Regions from separate parts of the Massilibacterium senegalense genome, predicted to be linked through region 2. Evidence: riboswitches for the same ligand, from Rfam matches in the RefSeq annotation. Region 2 holds a riboswitch; the other holds the start of a gene.

Region 1 (11,156 bases), on a different contig from region 2:
GAATGGATCCAGAGGGTGTTATTGCAATAAGAAATTTAATTCGGAGATTATCACGTGAAAACAATATCACTGTATTAATTTCTTCTCATCTATTAGGTGAGCTTGAACATGTTTGCGATAAAGTATTAATTATTAATAATGGTAAGAAGTTAATGTATACGTCAATAGAAAATATAAGGAAGAAATCTAATCTTCCAGAAGCAATCATAGAAATTCCTAATGAACAATCTGAAAAATTAAGAGGGTTGTTGAAAAATAAAGAATGGTCATTTAAACTAATTGAAAATAAATTGATACTTCAAACTGATGAGTTGAGGGTACAAGAGATTTTAAAGTATTTAATTGAAAATAAAATTATGATAGAAAGTTATCAAATGACTAAAAAAAATCTTGAGGAAATATATATTGATGTTATTAATAAAGATGGAGATATATGATGAATAATATAGTTAAAAATGAAATAATTAAATTATTTTACAGTAAAAAGTTGTTATCTATTGTTTTGATTACGGTTACAGCACTTGTTATCCTTGTACTGTCTTTAATTTTTGGTTCTAATGATCATGAACCGAGCAATTGGAAAAAAGAAATTAAAGCAGAAGCTGCATTATTACAAGAAGAACCACAAACAAAAGAAGTGAAAAATAAATTAACCGAAATCAATTTAAGATTAGAACACAATATACCACCAGATGGATTAGATGATGCTACATATTTATTGTATGATGAAATATCTGATGGCATTTTTATGTTACTACTTATGCCTATTTTTATCATAATCATTTGTGGTGAAATGATTATCGGGGAAACAAATGATGGAACTTTAAAAATAAGTATTAGTTCGCCCATGGGAAGGATAAAAGTATTAATTTCAAAAATGATTGCTGCTTTGATAGTTATTCTAGGAATTTCTATTTTTTACTATTTAATGATCTATTTAATATATGGCATAAATGGTAGATTTGGAAGTTTGAGTACATCAACCATTATTTTCTTAAATGAGCCAACTATCATTCCGATTTGGCTTGGAATTATTCTTGGTCTTATTACAAATATATTATGTATCATTGGATATATTGCCATGGCTTTTCTTTTATCAACAATCCTTCAAAATGTTATTATCTTAACAGTGTCTATATTTGCATGTATGCTGTGGAATTTATTATCACCATTATTGTTACCTAAGGTAGAATGGTTAAGTTATTTTTACATAACGAATATTAATTTATTTACGCTAATTAATGGAGAGTCTTTAAGTATTACACTTAGTTATTCCTTTTTCACGTTAATATGGGTATATATAATCACAACAGTTATAATGCTTATCTCCTCTATTGTGATTTTTAACAAAAAGGATTTTCCTATATAATTTAAAAATGGAGGAATATTATGGATCAAAAATGGTATGCATTATCTAAGGAATACATACCCTATAAAATAAAATTATATTTCTTACTTCTCTTTATGGAAGTAATATCCTTTTTTTTGCTTTTCCATTTTGATTTAGTGCCAATAGTCACCAACGTATTAACCATTATTATTTTAATATTCATCCTGATTACAATGTTTAATCTGATTTTTTTAAAAAAAGAATATACTAATTATAAATATTGTTTTGATGAGAATCAAATTCATATTAAAGAAGGGATTTTTGTTAAAAAAAATATATTCATACCTATTAAAAAAATTTATCAGATTAAAATAGGACAAGGTCCAATTTTAAAAAAATATGATTTAGTTTCAATTGATATAAGTACAGCAGCTGGTACGGTATATTTAACATTTATCCCTAAAGAAGTAGCAAAAGAAATTAATAATCTTGTGAAAGAAGAGAGCTAGCATTAATGAGAAATAAGCGGAAACTGTCGTTTTTTAGTGTGTTCTATCCTTTTATTCAAGGATTTTTAAGTCTCATCACACCTTTATTGCTGCTGTTGATATTTAAATCTTCTAATTCAGATTATCTAATTAATGAAAAACTAGCTACTATCCTTTTAATTACTGTAGGGGTTTTGTTAATATTAGTAGGTTTATTTCGATGGATAAGTACTTCATATGAGTTGAATAAAAATGAATTATTTATTCACAAAGGAATCATATTTAAAAGTATTGAAAAAATTAATAAAGATAAAATCCAAAACTATTCTATTACTAAACTGTTGCCTTTTGATAAGGCACCAGTTATTCTTTCTTTACAATTAGAAGGGGAAGATGTAGATTCGTCTATTACGTTAAAAGGTATTTTAAATAAAGATGCCCACAAAATTATTAGAATTTTGTACGTACCAAATAAGCAATCTAAAAATCTAGTAGAAAACAATACTTCATGGAAGCAAATCATTCTAAGTATTTTAGATAGAAGTTTAGTTGTTACTATTGTTGTAACATTCTTTTCAACCTTCTCACAAATACCGTCTATAGATGTAAGATCTTTTCGGGATTATATTTACTTAAGTTATTGGTTGGATCTGTATGTTGGTATGCCAGTTCAAACATATATATATGGTGTAGTGCTTACTATTCTCTCTTTGTTAAAGCAATGTATAAAAATAGCTAATTTTAAACTTAGGATAAATGATAGTATTATTGAGATATCCACGGGATTATTTTCTGAAAAAAATCATTATATTTCTCGTGAAAATATAAGTGGTATTATGATTGAACAATCAATATTTCAGAAATTAAGTAATTGTGCAACAGTGTATGTAGAAACTGTGGAAAAAGATCAAAAGAAAGTTCTGTTCCACCCATATATGTCAATGAAAAAGATATCTAAATTAACAAAACAATTTTATATAGGAATTCTTCCGAAAAACGCAGGAGAAAAACAAGGAGCTTTTTTAAATCAGGTTCTGGTATCTATAATCCTAAGTTCTATTCTTTGTTTTTTATTGTATTTATTTGATTTTTTATCTATCATAACAACCGGGTTTGTTTACGTAACCATGATAATGTATTTGTTAAAATATTATAATGTTAATTATACTTGGAATGAAGAATTCTTTATATATCGAAATGGTCTTATAAAGAAAAAAATCTTTATTTTTGAAAAAAAATATTATAATAATATACAATTCAAAAAATATTTTTGGATGAAAAAAAGGTATCATCTTTCCATTGGTTATTTTAATAATTCATATAAAAAAAATATAAAATTAAAAAATATAAATAAAGAATCTTTAATAAAACACTTCTTCATTGATTTTTGACAGTCAAGTACAAAATTCTGTGTGAAATTAAGATACAATTTTTAAACCAAAATCAAGCATTGTTAGAACGGAATATATTTTCTTGAAGAACTTATCCAATCTTCGTGAATGTCTAGAAGAACCGCGCTAATCAATCGATTAGCTGAATCCTCATATGAAAAAATACGAATGACTTTTTCACGCCGGCGGACTTCTTGGTTTAATCGTTCGATTAAATTGGTGCTTTTTAATCGATTGTGACCTTTACCAGAAATGGTATATTGAAAGGCATCTTCGAACCCTTCATCGAGCTTTTTGCATGCTCTGTCATACTTTGGTTGATTGGCCTATGTTTCTAATAGAGCGTTTTTGGCTGCTCTAGAGAGCTCGATATCATTAAACCTAAAGATGGTTTTTACTTCCTCACGAAATGGTTTAACGTCCTTTTTAGGAACAGAACTTAAGATGTTTCGTATGAAGTGAACTTGGCATCTTTGCCAAGAAGCACCAGTAAAAGATTTGTAAATAGCTGATTTTAAGCCAGCGTGGGCATCTGAAATGACCAACTGTGTTCTAGTTAATCCGCGCTCTTTCAGATAATCAAAAAAGGTAGACCACGTTTCATCACTTTCACCGTTTTGGATCAGGAGACCGATGATTTCACGTTCTCCTTCTTCCGTGATTCCAATCGCGATATGGCAGCTTTTTGAAATGACACGATGTTCCTCGCATAGAGTACATCAACCATAAGAAAAGGATATATTGTATCTGAAAGAGAGCAATTTTTCCATTCCTTAACCATGGGATCGAGTGTTTTCGTTAAGTCGGATACAAATGATTTAGACATTTTCTTACCACAAAGTTCTTCCACGACTTGAGATACTTTACGTGTGGAAACGCCAGACACATACATTTCTAGCATCGAAGCGAGAAGCGCCTTTTCATTTCATTGGTAACGTTCAAAGACCGTAGGTGAAAATTCACCGTCTCGTGTACGAGGCACCGCCAAATTTAATGTCCCTATTCGTGTGGTCCACTCCCTTGGATAATAGCCATTACGTTGGCTCACACGTTGATTTGGAACGCTCGTAATCATTTGCTTGAATGTACTCTGTACGCTGTTGTTCCATCAGTTGGTTGAATACTGTCGTTAGAATCGTCTTAGATTAGATAAATCATCCTTAACAGATTGATTAAACTTTGTATTTCTTCTGTTTTCAATGTAAAATGTAGGCAGGTCATATGATCAGCCTCCAGATATGTTTTTGTAGTTAAAAACATTGTATCTTACAGGCGATCATATGGCCTACTCTTTTACACAATTATATGGACTTTATCGTGGAGGAAGTGTAAAAACCCCACTGATGGAAGATTTCTTTATGAATAATTCCAGTTTAAAGTTAAAGATTATATAAAGTTTCCGGCTATTTATGATAGGAAACAATATGAATATCAATCCCTAAGGAATGCCTCATAATATGGTCGACGATCGAGCCTTTAATGAGCTCTTCCCAGCGGTTTCTTGCGGATTGACCAAGAATCAGTTGGGTGACATTTTTTTTAATCGCCACATCTGTAATGGCTGTGGCGATGTTTCTTTTATTAAGTGGTTCAACGATGAACTGGGCGTTAAATTGGGTAGCGAGCTTTCTCCATTCTTTGATCTTTTTTCTCTCATCAGGTTTACGATTCATGGAGGCTTCACGTGAGATATGAAGAATGATCAGTTTCGTTTTTAAGCGGCTTGCAATTCTCCAGCCACGGCGAATGAGCTTTTCTGCACTTTCATTATTTTGAACGCACACCATGATGACTTCAGTGATGCCGGTAGGAGATTGATTGTATCCTAGGCGATTATCGACGTCATTGGCCAGTTCACGAAGAGACAATTCTCTTAGAGCTCCTAGATTGCTTTTCGTGAAAAAATGATTGAGTGACTGTTCGATTTTGCTGGAGTGATAGATTTTTCCTTCCTTTAGTCTTTTAATCAGCAGTTCTGGAGAGACATCTACAAGAATGATTTCATCTGCTTGATGCAGGAAACAATCGGGGATGCGTTCTCTTACTTTTACCCCTGTGATTTGTTGAACGATGTCATGAACACTTTCTAAGTGTTGAATATTAACAGCGGATATGACATGGATACCTTTCTGTAAAATGTCTTCTATGTCCATATATCTTTTTTCGTTAGAGGAAGTGGGGACGTTAGAGTGAGCAAGTTCATCAATGAGAACTACTTCCGGTGCCCGTTTGATAATGGCATCTTTGTTCATTTCCTCCAATGTTCTCCCTTTATAAAGAATTGTTTTTTTCGGGATAATTTCTAAGCCAATGACTAATTGTTCTGTCTCTTGGCGTTGATGGGTTTCTATTAAGCCAATCACTACATCTATTCCTTTTCGCTTTAATTCACGGGCTTCTTCAAGCATTCGATATGTTTTTCCTACACCTGGTGCTGAGCCGATGTACACCTTTAACTTACCGCGCTTTAGTCGTTCGATTTCTGCAAGAATCTCTTCTGGTGTTTTTCTCCGATACTTACGATCCAAGTAGGCCTTCTCCTTTCAAGATATTTGGCCCCCAATAGGACGAGTGGGGGCCATATTTCCTCTTATTTCTTGAGTCCCTGTATTTCCATGTTCAGTTTTAGCACGTTGACACGAGGCTCTCCGAAAAGTTGGAGGCTGCGTGGTATTGTTGTATCTTCAATTGCTTTGTTTAATGTGTCTTGGTTGATGCCGGTTTCCTTGCTGACGCGATCCACTTGGAATTTAGCCGCAGCTACTGAGATATGCGGATCAAGCCCTGAGCCTGAATTTGTAATTAAATCGACAGGAATCTCTTTTAGGTTGATATTAGGATCCTCTTTTTGAATATATGCAATCGATTGCTGTACTCGCTTGAGCATGTCAGCATTCGATGGTGCATAATTGTTTGAACCTGAAGCAGAGGCGTCATATTCTATAGATGAAATTCGTCCGTAAAAGTAGCCTTGTTCGTTAAAATTTTGACCAATTAACTCGGAACCGACGACTTCCCCTTTCTCATTTTCAATTAGGCTTCCATTTGCTTGTGCTGGAAATAGTAGCTGACCAAGGCCTGTCATTGCTAACGGATAGGCAATTCCGCATAGAACGATCATCAACAACGATAATCGAATGATTTTAAACATATTCACTCCTCCTACTATCTAAATTTTCTTACAAGAACGATCCAATGATGATATCAATCAGCTTAATCCCGATGAATGGTACGAGTACGCCGCCAAGCCCATAGATTATAATGTTTCTTGAGATTAATTGATTAGCGGACATCGGTATATATTTTACCCCTTTAATCGCTAAGGGAATGAGCAATGGAATAATCAAGGCATTGAATATAAGTGCAGATAAAATGGCACTCGTAGGTGAATTCAAACCCATCACATTTAGTGCTTCCATTTCGGGGATCGCTAACGTAAACATGGCTGGTATGATGGCAAAATATTTTGCTATATCATTTGCAATACTGAATGTCGTTAATGATCCTCTAGTCATTAACAATTGTTTTCCAATCGAGACTACCTCAATGATTTTTGTTGGATCAGAGTCTAAGTCGACCATGTTCGCAGCTTCTTTTGCTGCAATGGTGCCGCTGTTCATCGCAAGTCCGACATCCGCTTGAGCAAGGGCAGGGGCGTCGTTTGTACCATCTCCCGTCATCGCGACTAATTTTCCTTTGGCTTGTTCCTCGCGAATGATTCTAATTTTATCTTCTGGTTTTGATTCAGCGACAAAGCCGTCCACACCCGCTTCTTTGGCGATGGTAGCTGCTGTTAATGAATTATCTCCTGTACACATAATCGTTTTAATACCCATTTTTCTTAGTTCATCAAAGCGTTCTTTCATTCCTGGTTTGACGGTGTCTTTTAAATAAATAATTCCGAGTATGACATTATTTTTGGCAACAGCTAATGGAGTACCTCCTTGTGTTGAAATGTCATCAGCAATTGTCTTTACATTGTTTGGAATCATCCCGTCCTTTTCTTTCACCCAATGAATAATTGCATCTACAGATCCTTTCCTATACTCATTCCCTTTAAAATTGATGCCACTCATTCGTTCCTCTGCGGTAAAAGGAATGATTTCCGCTTTCTCGTAAACTGATTTTTCCCATGAAAATCCTTTTTCTTTCGCCAGTTCTAATACGGATCGTCCTTCTGGTGTTTCATCGAATAAAGAAGTGATGACAGCCGTATCAATCAGCAACTTTTGTTCGACGTTTTTAACGGTGAAAAAGTCGGAAGCCAACCGATTTCCAAATGTAATCGTCCCTGTTTTATCAAGAATAATCGTGTTAATGTCTCCTGCCGCCTCGACGGCTTTTCCAGACATAGCAAGCACATTAAAACGCGTTACTCGGTCCATCCCTGCAATCCCGATTGCTGATAAGAGAGCACCAATTGTTGTGGGAATCAGGCAAATGAGTAAGGCAATCAATGTAGAAAGCTCTAATTTGACCCCTACATAATTCGCAATGGGAACGAGTGTTACAACGACAATTAAAAAGATGATGGTTAATGTTACAAGTAAAATGTTCAACGCAATTTCATTGGGCGTTTTCTGACGTGTTGCTCCTTCGACGAGGGCAATCATTTTATCAAGAAATGACTCACCAGGATCCGTAGTGATTCGTACCATAATCCAGTCGCTTACTACTCTTGTACCGCCAGTGACGGAACTAAAATCACCACCCGCTTCCTTAATGACGGGAGCTGACTCCCCTGTAATGGCTGACTCATCGATGGAGGCAAGTCCTTTGATAATTTCGCCGTCTCCGGGAATTAATTCGCCGTTTCCTACTAATACAACATCACCTTTACGAAGATCATTAGAAGATACTTGTTTAATATCTCCGTTTTTCAGCACCTTATTGGCTACAGTATCTTTTTTGGTTTGCTTTAAGCTATCGGCTTGTGCCTTTCCTCGCCCTTCCGCTAATGCTTCAGCAAAATTACTAAACAGGAGGGTAAATAAAAGGATAATAAACACAGCTAGATTGTAGCCGAATCGTCCTTCCGCTTCAAAAAGGGAAGGGGAAAGCATCATCAAAAGTACAAATATCGCGCCAATTTCTACGACAAATAAAATCGGATTTTTGATTATAACAAGTGGATTTAATTTAACAAAACTTTCAATCACCGCCTTTTGCAGGACGGCTGAGTTTAGCTTAGGTGTGACATTTTTCATTGTTTTTTCACCTCATTCAATTAACGAATCGTTAAATATTCTGCGATTGGCCCAAGTACTAGTACTGGTAAAAAGGTTAAAGCACCTACGATTAGCACAGTGCCAATCAGAAGTAATGCAAATAAAGGTTGATCTGTTTTAAACGTACCGATTGTTTCAGGAATTGGCTGCTTCTTAGCAAGTGAGCCAGCCACTGCTAATAAGGCGATAATTGATATATATCGTCCAAGCAACATCACAAGTCCGGTCGAAATGTTCCAAAATGGAGTGGCATCTCCTAATCCTTCAAATCCTGAGCCGTTGTTGGCTGCGGATGAAGTATATTCATAGAGCACTTGTGAAATGCCGTGAAAACCAGGGTTACTAATTGCTTCTTTTCCGAAATCCGTCATGAGTGCCAGAGCTGTTGGACCAAGAATAATAAGCGGATGGGTCAATAAAGCAATTGCAATTAGTTTCATCTCCTTAGGCTCAATTTTTCGCCCTAAAAATTCGGGTGTACGACCAACCATTAATCCACAAATGAATACTGCGATAATGGCGTACATAAGCATATTGACTAACCCGACGCCATCCCCTCCAAAAATTGAATTTAACATCATGAGCGAAAGGGGGGTAATGCCCCCAAGTGGCGTTAACGTATCATGCATATTATTTACTGTTCCTGTTGTAGCGGCGGTTGTTACAGTACTAAACAGAGCTGATTGAGCGATACCAAATCGCATTTCTTTTCCTTCCAGACTACCTTGAGAACCATCTAATCCGATATTGACGAGAGCTGGATTCCCTTGGCTTTCTGAAAAGTAAATGAGGGAAAGGAAGGATAGAAAAATCAATCCCATCGACGAAAAAATGATCCAACCTTGCTTTTGATTTTTGGCAAATCGTCCGTAAGTATAGGTTAAGGCGGCTGGAATACACCACATTGATAACATTTCAATTACGTTGGTCAAAGGGCTTGGATTTTCAAATGGGTGAGAAGAGTTCACGCCGAAAAATCCTCCGCCATTTGTTCCTAGATGCTTAATGGAAACGAGAGATGCAACCGGTCCAATAGCAATTTCTTGTTTTTCACCAGAAAGGGTTGTTAGTTCGATAGACGGATCTAACGTTTGTGGCACCTTCAAGCTGATGAGAACAAGTGTAACTATGATGGCCATTGGAAGTAATAGCCTTGTGTGACCTTTTACAAAGTCCTCAAAAAAGTTCCCGAGTTTTTGTCCTTTTGAGGTGATTCCTCGAATGAATACGATGGCAACGACAATACCTGTAACGGCTGATGTGAACATCATCATCATAATGACAGCCATTTGTGAAAAATAAGATAATCCAGTTTCACCGCTATAATGTTGCAGGTTTGTGTTTGTCATAAAGCTAATAATGGTATTGAACGCTAATGTTGGTTCCATACTGTCCATATGATTTGGATTGAAAGGTAAGTATTTTTGCAGTCGTACAATTGTATATCCAACAGCGACAAAAATGACGTTTGTTAAGATCAGCGAGAGAGTATATTTTTTCACTGACATATTTGGTCTATCTTTTAACCCACTGATTGAAAAAATGATATTTTCAAATGGCTGAAATAGTTTATCAGAAGCGTTGGGTTGGCCAGAAAACACATGATAAATGTAAGATCCCAGTGGTTTGACAAGCAGTAAAAGCAATATCAACACAACACTAATTTGCAATAAATCCATGGATGGAATCCTCCTTCATTTTTTAAAACTTTTCCGGGTGAATAAGCACATAAAGTAGAAAAATTAATAGACAAATAGTTACAAATGCTGCGAACATCATCATTTATCCCCTCCGAGCGTTTGATGACACCAAGAAATAAAAAAAGAAAACAGGATGAACATAATAGCGAGCATACCGGCCATTAATAGATCCATTTAGTTAAAACACCCCTTTTTTGTTAAAAAATGATTATGAAAAAAGCAAAAAAGAAGCCACAGGAAGAGGGCACTCTTCCTGTGGCTTCTTATACGGCATAGAAAAAAAGCCGTGTGAAACACAGAATTTGTGTTGCCTCTCTCAATGCGCTGACGAGGTTAGCTGACGGATTCGGGCTTGAGAGTGCCCTACTCAATGTTTTGAGATTCACCCCATGTGACTCATGAGCCACGGTTGGTTCCCCCGCTTCCTAAAAAAATAGGAACTAAGCAAAATAGATGCAAACGATTCATTATTTATTTGTTTAGTTTGTTTATAAAATACTCACCATCTCCCTCTCACAACGCTTACGAGGTTAGCTGACGGATTCGGACAGCAAGAGTTGCCCTACTCAATGTTTTGAGATTCACCCCAGTGTTCATTGGTTCCCCCGTTTCTCATGAATTTCATGCAGAATTCAGCGAATTGGAATAATTTCTTAATGGAAAATTAAGATAAAGTTATTATATTTCTATTGTGATAATTTGTAAAGAAAATTTTATTTTGATTTTTAGGAAATGATCCTTAGCTGCAAAATCGACAATAACATTGCTAATTCATTATGAAAAAGAAATATATATCTATTATCCTAATTGATTTAATTTTGGCCGGAGTTATTTCTACTTGAATATAAACTAACAAAATAAAACCGAGAATAATAATTTTATTGACGACCTTTATTCGTCTTGTTCGAATGGTTTCGATTTGGATATTTTGTTGTCCTTCTAGAAAATAAAGTGTCTGTAGCCATCTGATTAGATTATATGCCAATAAACTTAACATTATCCTAGTTTCACTTTCTTAA
Region 2 (11,156 bases):
AAACATCTTTTGGCGATGGCTGCTTTAGTAAGAAAAGAGTTAAGAGAAAAAGGGTATGATGTTCTAGAAGGGATTACCCCAATTATTCCGATTGTAATAGGAGATGCGAAAGAGGCAACGAATAAGCAAAAACAATTAGAGGAAAACGGTGTGTTTATCCCAGCTATTCGTCCACCGACGGTACCAGAGGGAACGAGTCGTCTTCGATGTGCTTTGATGGCAACGCATACGGAAGAACATATTCAAGCAATTATACATGCTTTTTAACTACAGTCCCTACTCCTAGTTTAGAGTAGGGAATCATTTTTTTATCATTTTACCAATAAAAGCTTTCTTTATGGGTAATAAATGAGCATCGTTACATGGACTTCTTCTGTCGTCCGGTTCTCATAAATATGTTCATAATTAGCAGAAAATTTAATGGCATTTTTTTCTATTAGTTTATACGATTCATGATTAATTGTTAAATGCAATGTTCCTTTTTCCATAATGATGTATTCTTCTACTCCATCTGGATGTGGATGAGATACATATTTGCAGTTTGGTTTGATGATAATATGAAAAATTTCATATTGTTTGTTTCGTTCGATTGGAAAAATAGGTAATGCAACAAACAAACCACTTTCTTCTTCTAACGTTTCACATTGATCAAAATGAATCATTTGTACTTCAGGTTTCCCTTCATCAATAAAAGAAGTAAAAGATACGCCTAAACCATTAGCAATTTTCCATAATGTATTGACAGTAGGATTCGATTCTCCGCGTTCTATTTGCGCTAACATTGGTTTGCTTACACTAGTAATTTTACTTGTTTGCTCTAAGGAAAGGCCTCGGGTCGTTCTGATTTGTTTTAACTTTTTTCCAATCATTTTCGTTAAATTTTTTGACTCCATTTCAAATTCTCCTTGCAACTCCCAATTTATTCACATACAATATGTTTATTATAACATACTTATTGTATTATTTAGCATACAACGAAAGGAGGAAAACATGGAGCTAACAACTACGATGAAACAATCACAAATCCGAAAAGGGCTCCATGACGGAGTTCCGATTGCACTGGGATATGCACCAGTTGCGATGACTTTTGGATTGCTTGCAAAAACAACAGGTCTTAATTTTTTTGAAACGGTTGCGATGAGTTTGTTTATTTTTGCAGGTGCCGGTCAATTTATTGCTATTAGTTTAATTGGAATAGGTGCTGGTGCATTTGAATTAATCTTTACAGAATTTGTTGTAAATATTCGTCACTTGTTAATGAGTGCTTCCTTAAGTAAAAAAGCAGACGATGACCCAAAATGGATGAAGGCTATCTATTCGTTTGGGTTAACAGATGAAACATTTGCTGTGTCTAGTTTGAAAAAAGGCTCTGTTGGTGCTTTTTATATGTTCGGCTTAACGTTTATTTCGTATTCTAGTTGGGTTATCTCTTCTGGAGTAGGACACGTTATCGGTCAAAGTTTACCAGCTACTTTACAAGAAAGTCTCGGTATTGCACTTTACTGTATGTTTATCGGATTATTAGTTCCATCAATTCGAAGAAAGTTATCCATTATTATTTTACCGCTAATTGCAGGTGCCTTTAACGCCTTTTTTATGTTAGTGTTACATGTTTCTATGGGATGGTCTGTCATTATCTCAACGATTATCGCTGCGGTAATAGTGGAAATGATGAAGAAAGGAAGAGGAAAATATGGATCTTAATTTATTACTTATCATTATCGGGATGGCAGTTGTGACGTATATCCCACGGATGGTTCCTCTTGTTTTTTTGAGTCATTTAAAGTTGCCACCTTTTGTAGAAGGAGTATTAGAAAATGTTCCGTATGCTATGTTAGGTGCATTGATTATACCTGGTATTTTTTTAGAAAATGAAGATATTTGGTTTGGTATTATCGGATTAGTTGTTGCTTCCTTTGTGTCTTACTTTGGTGGTACGTTAATAGTTGTTATTTTAAGTGCTGTTTTGGCTGTTTTTTGTTATTCTATTTTATTTTAATCATTCACCTGACAATAAGACCACTTCAAAGAAAAGAAGGATACATAGTATAATAGACAAAGTGACCGTTTGAAAGGGAAGGAGCATGATGCATGCGTTATATAGAAAAAGGATCAAAAACTTTCAATACGGCAATTTGGATGTTATTTTTTGGTGGTTTTGTCACGTTTGCGATTTTGTATAGTACCCAACCAATATTACCGTTATTATCAAATGAATTTCATATCTCGCCTGCTATTGCCAGTTTATCGCTATCCGTTTCAACAGGAGCATTGGCGATTTCGATGATTATTTTTGCCTCCATTTCTGAAGTATATGGGCGGAAAAAAATGATGGTTATTTCGTTATTATTATCGTCTTTGTTTGTGATGCTTACTGCTTTTAGCCCGAATTATGGAACATTGTTAATATTACGAACGATTCAAGGAATTGTATTAGCTGGTCTCCCAGCAATTGCAATGGCTTATATTAATGAAGAGTTCCATCCTGCTAGTTTAGGGCTTGTCATGGGGTTATATATTAGTGGGAACTCGATTGGTGGGATGAGTGGACGGATTATTTCAGGAATGTTAAGTGATTTCTTTTCTTGGCGAGTAGCGATGTTTGGTATCGGATTAATCAGTCTAGTGTTAAGTGTTGTTTTTTTAAAAGGATTACCGCCATCTGAAAACTTTAAGCCACAGGCGTTTCGAATTCATCACTTGACGAAAACATTAGTACATCATTTAAAAGACCCAGCTTTATTTATGTTATATTGCACTGGTTTTATTTTAATGGGAAGCTTTGTCACCATGTATAACTATATTGGTTATAAATTGATTGAACCTCCATACCATTTAAGCCCTAGTTTAATTGGGTGGTTATTTATCGTTTATATTGTTGGAACATTTAGTTCGACATGGATGGGAAAATTATCGGATAAAATTGGTGTTTTTAAAACATTAATTATTAGCATTGTCATCATGTTTTTAGGGGCTATTTTAACAATGATTTCTCCGCTTATTTGGATTTTGATTGGTCTTGCCATTTTTACATATGGATTCTTTGCTGCACATTCGGTCGCAAGTAGCTGGGTAGGAAAACGGACAAGCCAAGAAAAAGCGCAATCTAGTTCCCTATACTTATTTTTTTATTATTTTGGTTCTAGTATTGGTGGATTTGTCGGAGGATATTGCTGGATTCATTTTGGTTGGATTGGGGTTATTACGATGATTAGTAGTTTTATGATCATTGGTATTTTATTATCCTTTGCATTGAAGCTATTTGAAGGAAAAAAAGAAACAACGATGTGAAAAAAGAAAAAAACAAAGGAAAAAAATGTTGACGAATCGTCCTTTTATCGATTATTCTAATACTAACAATAAAATACTACCTTTACATATCAAAGGGGAGTAGCTTAACACGATAAAGTCGTCATTACGGGAGTAACATCCTCGGCTTTATTGGCAACGAATGTTGTAAGCAAGACCTTTGCCGTTCACTAGACGGTAAAGGTCTTTTTGTTTGGAAAAAGACGTTTACGTGTGAACGGCAAGTAAAGGTTTTTCAAACAAAGGAGGACCATAATGGAATTATCTTTATTTTTAGAGTATGGTTGGGTATTTTTAATTCTCGTTGCATTAGAAGGGATTTTAGCTGCTGATAATGCATTAGTGATGGCGATGATGGTGAGACATTTACCACCAAAAGAGAGAAAGAAAGCATTGTTTTATGGATTAGCTGGTGCATTTATTTTTCGAATTGGATCGCTCTTTATCATTTCGTTATTAGTAGACGTATGGCAAGTACAAGCAATTGGAGCGATTTATTTAATCTTTTTATCGCTAAATCATCTCGTGAAAAAGTTTGTACTTAAAAAACAAGCGCACCAAGAAGTGAAACCAAGCAAAGGCTCCGGTTTTTGGATGACAGTTTTAAAAGTAGAAGTAGCTGATATTGCATTTGCAATTGACTCTATTTTAGCTGCGGTTGCTCTTGCTATTACCTTACCAAAAACGTCTCTTCCTTCGATCGGTGGAATGGACGGTGCACAATTTATTGTCGTATTTCTTGGTGGATTTATTGGGGTTATTTTAATTCGATTTGCAGCAACATTTTTCGTTAATTTATTAAATCGTAAACCTGGATTAGAAACAGTAGCCTATTTAATCGTTGGTTGGGTTGGGGTTAAATTATTAGTGATTACGTTGGCGCATCCTGAAATTGCGATGTTACATGTACACTTTCCACATTCTGCAATTTGGAAAATCATTTTCTGGGGTGTATTAATTGGTATGGCAGTATTCGGTTGGTTATTTTCAAAAGAACAAAAAGAAGTGCAGGACAACTAGTACTAATTTTTGGTTAATAGATGTATAATAGACCAAGAATATCAAGAGTGAAGGCTGGGTTTTGATATGAAAGAATTTATTATGACGGTTTTGATGTGGCTTGCTGATTTAGAATATTTTGGAATAGCTATTGGACTAATGATCGAAATCATTCCGAGTGAAATTGTATTAGCATTTGGTGGATATATGGTTTCCATTGGTAAAATAAATTTCATTGGGGCAGTCATCGCTGGAACGATTGGGGGCGTGATTGCCCAATGGTTTATTTATTGGATGGGGTATTACGGAGGGAGACCTTTTTTATTGAAATATGGAAAATACATATTTATTAAAGAAGAACATATTAATGTAGCAGAAACGTGGTTTCAACGTTATGGAGTAGGTGTTATTTTTACAGCTCGGTTTGTACCAGTTGTAAGACATGCGATTTCGATTCCGGCAGGGATTGCCAAAATGCCGTTTGGAAAATTTACGCTTTATACGACACTTGCCGTTATTCCGTGGTCTATCTTTTTTATTTATTTAGGACTGACCCTCGGGGAAAACTGGGAAAATGTAAAAACCATTGCTGCTCCTTATGTAAATGTGCTTGCTACCATCGTGATTGTTGGATTAGTATTTTATTTTGGCTGGAAAATGATAAAAAAGAATAAATAGTTTTCGCAACGGAATGGCGCAGTTTTTTTGTATAAAAGACTGCGCCATTTCTATTAAAATAATAGATAAAAACAATTTTTTTGTATTAATTTGTATTAAATGGTTCACAAATAAAAAAATGTATGATATGTTGTATAACAGAGGATGTTCTATAACACTTCTAATCTATATTGTTATGCATCAGTGTGATTTAAATGTTGTTAAATCAATGTGTACATTATATTTTCTAAAGATTTAAAATTTTTAGAAAAAAGTTGTTGCATAACACAATAAACTGTTATATATTAAATGTAATAATACAACATTGTTTTATAACAGAAGGGGTAAAAAAAGAAAGGGTGAGGAGGATGAGCGTGAAATTAGACGGTATTGAAGTACTTGGTTCTATTAAACCAGGATTTGAAGAAATTTTAACAGAAGATGCACTTCAGTTTGTCGCTTCGCTTCAAAGAAAGTTTAATGGTACACGTGAACAACTTCTTGAACGTCGTCAAAAACGTCAACAAGAAATTAATCAAGGGAAACTACCAGACTTTTTACCAGAAACAGAGCCTATCCGTAATGGAGATTGGACAATTGCTCCGTTACCGAAAGACTTACAAGATCGCCGTGTAGAAATTACCGGACCAGTCGATCGAAAAATGATTATAAATGCTTTGAATTCAGGGGCAAAAGTATTTATGGCAGATTTCGAAGATGCAAACTCTCCAAACTGGAATAACAACATTCAGGGGCAAATTAACTTACGTGATGCAGTAAATCGTACGATTACTTACACAAATGAAAGTAACGGAAAAGAATATCGTTTAAACGATGAAATTGCAACACTTGTTGTTCGACCACGTGGGTGGCACCTTCTTGAAAAGAAAGTATTAGTGGATGGTAAACCAATCTCAGCAGGACTTTTTGATTTTGGATTATACTTTTTCCACAATGTTAACAATCTATCGAAAAAAGGAACAGGTCCATATTTCTATCTTCCGAAAATGGAAAGTCATCTTGAAGCTAGACTTTGGAATGAAGCATTTGTTTTTGCACAAGATGCACTAGGTATTCCACAAGGTACGATTAAAGCGACAGTATTAATCGAAACGATTATGGCTGCTTTTGAAATGGATGAGATTTTATATGAATTACGTGAACACTCTGCGGGATTAAACTGCGGACGCTGGGATTATATATTTAGTTATCTGAAGCGTTTACGCAATCAACCAGAAGTCATTTTACCTGATCGCGATCAAGTGACAATGACAGTTCACTTCATGAGAAGCTATTCGCTTTTATGTATTAAAACATGTCATAAACGAAATGCACCAGCAATCGGTGGAATGGCTGCGCAAATTCCAGTTAAAGGTGATGAAAAAGCAAATGAAGAAGCATTTGCTAAAGTAAGAGCAGATAAAAAGCGTGAAGCAACAGATGGGCATGATGGTACATGGGTAGCACATCCAGGACTCGTACCTGTTGCAAAAGAGCAATTTGATGAGCATATGTCAACACCAAATCAAATTGATCGCAAACGCGAAGATGTTCAGGTTACTGCAAAAGATTTATTGCAAGTACCAGACGGAACGATTACAGAAAAAGGGTTGCGTACCAATATTAACGTTGGGATTCAGTACATTGAATCTTGGCTTCGGGGGCAAGGGGCGGCTCCAATCAACAACTTAATGGAAGATGCAGCAACTGCTGAAATTTCTCGTGCACAAGTATGGCAATGGATTCGTCATAAAAAAGGTATTTTAGATGATGGACGCAAAGTAACGATGGAAATGTTCCAAAAATATCTAGGTGAAGAGCTTGAAAAAATTAAGGAACAATTTGGTCCTGAATTAACTGCTCAAAGCCGTTTGAAAGAAGCGTCTGAAATTTTCGAAAAATTAATTGTTAGTGACGATTTCATCGAATTCTTAACAATTCCGGGGTATGAATACATCGATTAAACATCGGTGATAGGTTACGCATATACGAAAGGGGACAATTCATAATGACACAATTATCACGTGAAGAACAAATTCGTCAATTAGAAGAAAGCTGGGAAAATGATGAGCGCTGGAAAGGGATTGAACGTACGTATTCAGCAGAAGATGTAGTAAACTTACGTGGATCTTTAACGGTAGAGCACACATTAGCTCGCCGCGGTTCTGAAAAACTTTGGAACTTACTTCATACAGAAGACTACATTAACGCTTTAGGTGCATTAACTGGTAACCAAGCAGTTCAACAAGCAAAAGCAGGTTTAAAAGCAGTATACCTTTCTGGTTGGCAAGTTGCTGCTGATGCAAACTTAGCAGGACAAATGTATCCTGATCAAAGTTTATATCCAGCAAACAGCGTTCCAGCTGTCGTAAAACGTATTAACCAAGCGTTACAGCGTGCAGACCAAATCCAATGGTTAGAAAAAGAAGGAGATACGGATTACTTCTTACCAATCGTTGCAGATGCGGAAGCTGGTTTCGGTGGTCAATTAAACGTATTTGAATTAATGAAAGGTATGATCGAAGCTGGAGCTGCAGGTGTTCACTTTGAAGACCAATTAGCTTCTGAGAAAAAATGTGGTCACTTAGGTGGGAAAGTATTAATTCCAACGCAAAACGCAATCCGTAATTTAACAGCAGCTCGTCTTGCAGCAGACGTTTTAGGTGTACCAACAATCGTGGTTGCTCGTACAGACGCTGATGCAGCTGACTTAATTACAAGTGATATTGACGAAAGAGATCGTGAATTCATCACAGGCGAACGTACTTCGGAAGGATTTTTCCGTACAAATGCTGGTATCGATCAAGCGATTGCTCGTGGTTTAGCGTACGCTCCATATGCTGACTTAATCTGGTGCGAAACTTCTAAACCATCTCTTGAAGAAGCGCGTCAATTTGCGGAAGCAATTCATGCAAAATACCCAGGTAAAATGTTAGCATATAACTGCTCACCTTCATTTAACTGGGAAGCAAATCTGGACAAAGAAACAATCGAAACATATCAACAAGAAATCGCGAAAATGGGATACAAATTCCAATTCGTTACACTTGCAGGATTCCATGCGCTTAACTACAGCATGTTCAAACTTGCTCGTGGTTACCGCGATCGTGGTATGGGTGCTTACTCTGAATTACAACAAGCTGAATTTGCTATGGAGCAAGATGGATATTCAGCAACTCGTCACCAACGTGAAGTTGGAACAGGTTACTTTGACGAAGTAGCACAAGTAGTAACAGGTGGAACTTCATCTACAACAGCTTTAAAAGGTTCTACTGAAGCTGAACAATTTTAATCGTAACAATTTTTCATTGGTCAAGTTTTTAAAATTTTATTGAATATGAATCTTCTTGTTTGTCGCTTCATCTTCTCTATGTAGGAAAAGTGGTATGGTATGGATAAGAGCTTAATATATATTTTTTCCCTAGCACCGTTTGCTAGGGATTTTTTTTGCTTTTGAATATAGAAAAAGGATATAAAAGAAAAATAATAAAGTTTCTCTAAAGGATATTTATCTGCAAGAAGGGAGAGTGTTATACTTGTAGTAGAAATGAAAAAGGGGTGAAAGGATGATCAAATCTTATTTTTATGAGCAGGAAACGAATCGTATGCATCATGATATTGATTTGCAAGATATTCCTGACTATTTACATTCCAAAAGTGATTTACTTTGGATTGACTTATACGACGTAAAACTAGAAGAATTAAAACGAATAGCGAAGATTTTTAACTTTCACCCATTAGCGATTGAAGATTGCCTTCACGATAGTCCAAGAGCTAAAATGGATGATTACGAAGAGTATTATTTCTTTGTGTTTCATGCACTCCGATATAATGAAGAAAGTGATGAAGAAATTTCAACTGTGGAACTAAATGTTTTTTTAGGACCAAATTATGTTGTCACGATACATAAGAAAAAGTTATTCGGTTTAGGGAAAATTGCAGCGGTTAGTTTGCATCATCCTCGTTTTTTAGAAAAAGGAGCAGATTATCTTCTTTATGCGATGATTGATAGTATTACGGATGAATATTTTCCAATCTTAGATCGCATTAATACACGGATTGATGAATTAGAAGATGAAATGTACGAACGTAAAAACAAAGAAGTAACCGAAGAATTTTTAGCGTTAAAACGAACGATTATTTTAATTCGTCGGGTGATTTTGCCACAACGACGGATTTTTTCGAATAGTAATGGAAAGTGGCAATTTGAAATGACAGAATCGAACGTTCCGTTTTTTATCGATTTAATTGATCATTTAGAACGAATTGTTGATTCGACAGAAACATGTCGTGATCTCGTGAATAGTGCCCTAGATACGTACTATTCTATCGTTAGTGCAAATCAAACAGAGAAGTTAAATATTTTAACGATGATTTCCACGATTATGTTACCGTTAACGTTTATAACAGGATTTTTTGGGATGAACGTTCCTCTCCCATACCAAGATTCTCCATGGATGACAGTCGTTATTTTTACGATATTAGGAGCTCTGACGTGGATGATGTATCGTTTCTTTAAAAAGAAAAAGTTTTTATGAATAGGTTGACAAGCAAAAAATACAAGAGTAAAGTATAGCTACAAAAATAGTATATTGCCTTAAATCGCTGAATCATTTCAGAGTGAGCGGGGGAACCAATTTTTGGGGTGAATTTATCATTTGTATAAAGGGGAAACTCTCATTCCCTAATCCGACAGCTAACCTCGTAAGCGTTATAAAGAGAGAAGGTTTCTGAAAAAAAGGACCGTTTCTTTGAATCGGTCTTTTTTTGTCCCTCATAAGGCAACAATGGTTGGCTTACTTCAAATGTGAGGAGATTGGATAACATGAAAAAGCAAATTGCAGTCATCGGTTTAGGTCGTTTTGGCGGGACCGTGTGCGAGGAACTACAAAAATTAGGCGTAGAAGTATTAGCGGTTGATACCAATGAACAAAAAGTAAATGAATATGTTTCGATTGCTACGCATGCTGTTACGGCGCAAGGAACAGACGAAAAAGCGTTAGAAGCATTAGGTATTCGCAATTTTGATTGTGTCATTGTCGCAATTGGAGATGATTTGCAAGCTAGTATTTTAACAACTTTATTATTAAAAGAGCAAGGGGTGAAAGAAGTTTGGGTAAAAGCAAAAAATGATTACCATGATAGAGTCTTGCGTAAAATTGGTGCAGATAGGATTATCCATCCTGAACGGGATATGGGAGAAAAAATTGCGCAGTATATTTTATCTGATAACATTATGGATTTTATTGAACTTTCCCCTGAATATAGCATTGTAGAAGTAGTTGCAATGAAACGTGTAATAGGAAAAACCCTAGCAACATTAGATTTTCGGGCTAAATATGGATGCAATATTATTGCCATTAAACGAAATGATAAAATGATTGTTTCACCAACAGCGGATGAAGTAATCAAAGAGGATGATCTGTTAGTCGTCATAGGAGCAAATAAAGATATTGCACGATTACGTCGAGAAGGATAAGAGAATCATGAGACGACAACAAACTGTAAAACATGTACAAAATAAAACATTACCATTTAGTCCACCGCAAGTTTTAGCGTTAAGTTTTTTCTTGTTAGTGATGATAGGAACGATGGTATTAAAATTACCGTTTGCAACGAAAATGCCTGTTTCCTGGTTAGATGCATTATTTACGGCTATGAGTGCAGCGACGGTGACAGGATTAAATGTAGTAGATACCGGAACAACATATACTTACTTCGGACAGTTCGTTATTTTAGCACTGATTCAAGTTGGTGGTTTAGGAATTATGTCGTTTGCTTTATTAATTTTTATCACGTTAGGAAGAAAGATAGGGGTAAAGCAAACGATTATTTTTCGTGAAGCACTAAATCAAACGTCTTTTCAAACGATTTTACCGTTAGTAAAAAGTTTATTTTGGTTTTCTATGATTGTTGAATGTAGTGTAGCGGTAGTACTACTTTTTCGCTTTGTTCCGGATTATGGTTGGATAAAAGGGAGTTATTATAGCATCTTTCATAGCATTTCTGCTTTTAATAATGCAGGATTTTCCCCTTTTCCAACCAATCTAGTAAGCTATGTAGGGGATCCTATTGTAATGATAGCCATTACGACTGCGATTATTTTAGGAGGACTTGGTTTTCCGGTTGTAATGGATATGTTGGAAAAAAGAAAGTTTAGAAAATTAATGATTCATTCTAAGTTAATGATT

Evidence for each region. Region 2 has a riboswitch for cyclic di-AMP ahead of BN1372_RS03895 (potassium channel family protein). Riboswitches for the same ligand answer to the same signal wherever they lie in the genome.
Region 1: another riboswitch for cyclic di-AMP. It lies ahead of BN1372_RS15770 (potassium-transporting ATPase subunit F); the one in region 2 lies ahead of BN1372_RS03895 (potassium channel family protein).

The regions. Positions count from the first base shown of each region.
Region 1 is NZ_LN831779.1:35,448-46,603, reverse strand. Features, by position in the region: gene BN1372_RS00240 (ABC transporter ATP-binding protein) at 1-437, shown strand, start outside; gene BN1372_RS00235 (ABC transporter permease subunit) at 437-1,369, shown strand; gene BN1372_RS00230 (PH domain-containing protein) at 1,390-1,839, shown strand; gene BN1372_RS00225 (PH domain-containing protein) at 1,845-3,209, shown strand; partial or broken gene BN1372_RS14820 (IS256 family transposase) at 3,272-4,430, opposite strand; gene kdpDN (KdpD-like non-kinase potassium sensor) at 4,613-5,737, opposite strand; gene kdpC (potassium-transporting ATPase subunit KdpC) at 5,800-6,360, opposite strand; gene kdpB (potassium-transporting ATPase subunit KdpB) at 6,389-8,416, opposite strand; gene kdpA (potassium-transporting ATPase subunit KdpA) at 8,437-10,116, opposite strand; gene BN1372_RS15770 (potassium-transporting ATPase subunit F) at 10,139-10,213, opposite strand; cyclic di-AMP (ydaO/yuaA leader) riboswitch at 10,444-10,594, opposite strand; cyclic di-AMP (ydaO/yuaA leader) riboswitch at 10,643-10,785, opposite strand.
Region 2 is NZ_LN831786.1:88,773-99,928, forward strand. Features, by position in the region: gene bioF (8-amino-7-oxononanoate synthase) at 1-267, shown strand, start outside; gene BN1372_RS03850 (helix-turn-helix domain-containing protein) at 336-893, opposite strand; gene BN1372_RS03855 (AzlC family ABC transporter permease) at 991-1,704, shown strand; gene BN1372_RS03860 (AzlD domain-containing protein) at 1,694-1,999, shown strand; gene BN1372_RS03865 (MFS transporter) at 2,092-3,291, shown strand; gene BN1372_RS03870 (TerC family protein) at 3,565-4,329, shown strand; gene BN1372_RS03875 (undecaprenyl phosphate transporter UptA) at 4,396-4,986, shown strand; gene aceB (malate synthase A) at 5,334-6,929, shown strand; gene aceA (isocitrate lyase) at 6,974-8,257, shown strand; gene corA (magnesium/cobalt transporter CorA) at 8,532-9,503, shown strand; cyclic di-AMP (ydaO/yuaA leader) riboswitch at 9,559-9,691, shown strand; gene BN1372_RS03895 (potassium channel family protein) at 9,791-10,444, shown strand; gene BN1372_RS03900 (TrkH family potassium uptake protein) at 10,452-11,156, shown strand, end outside.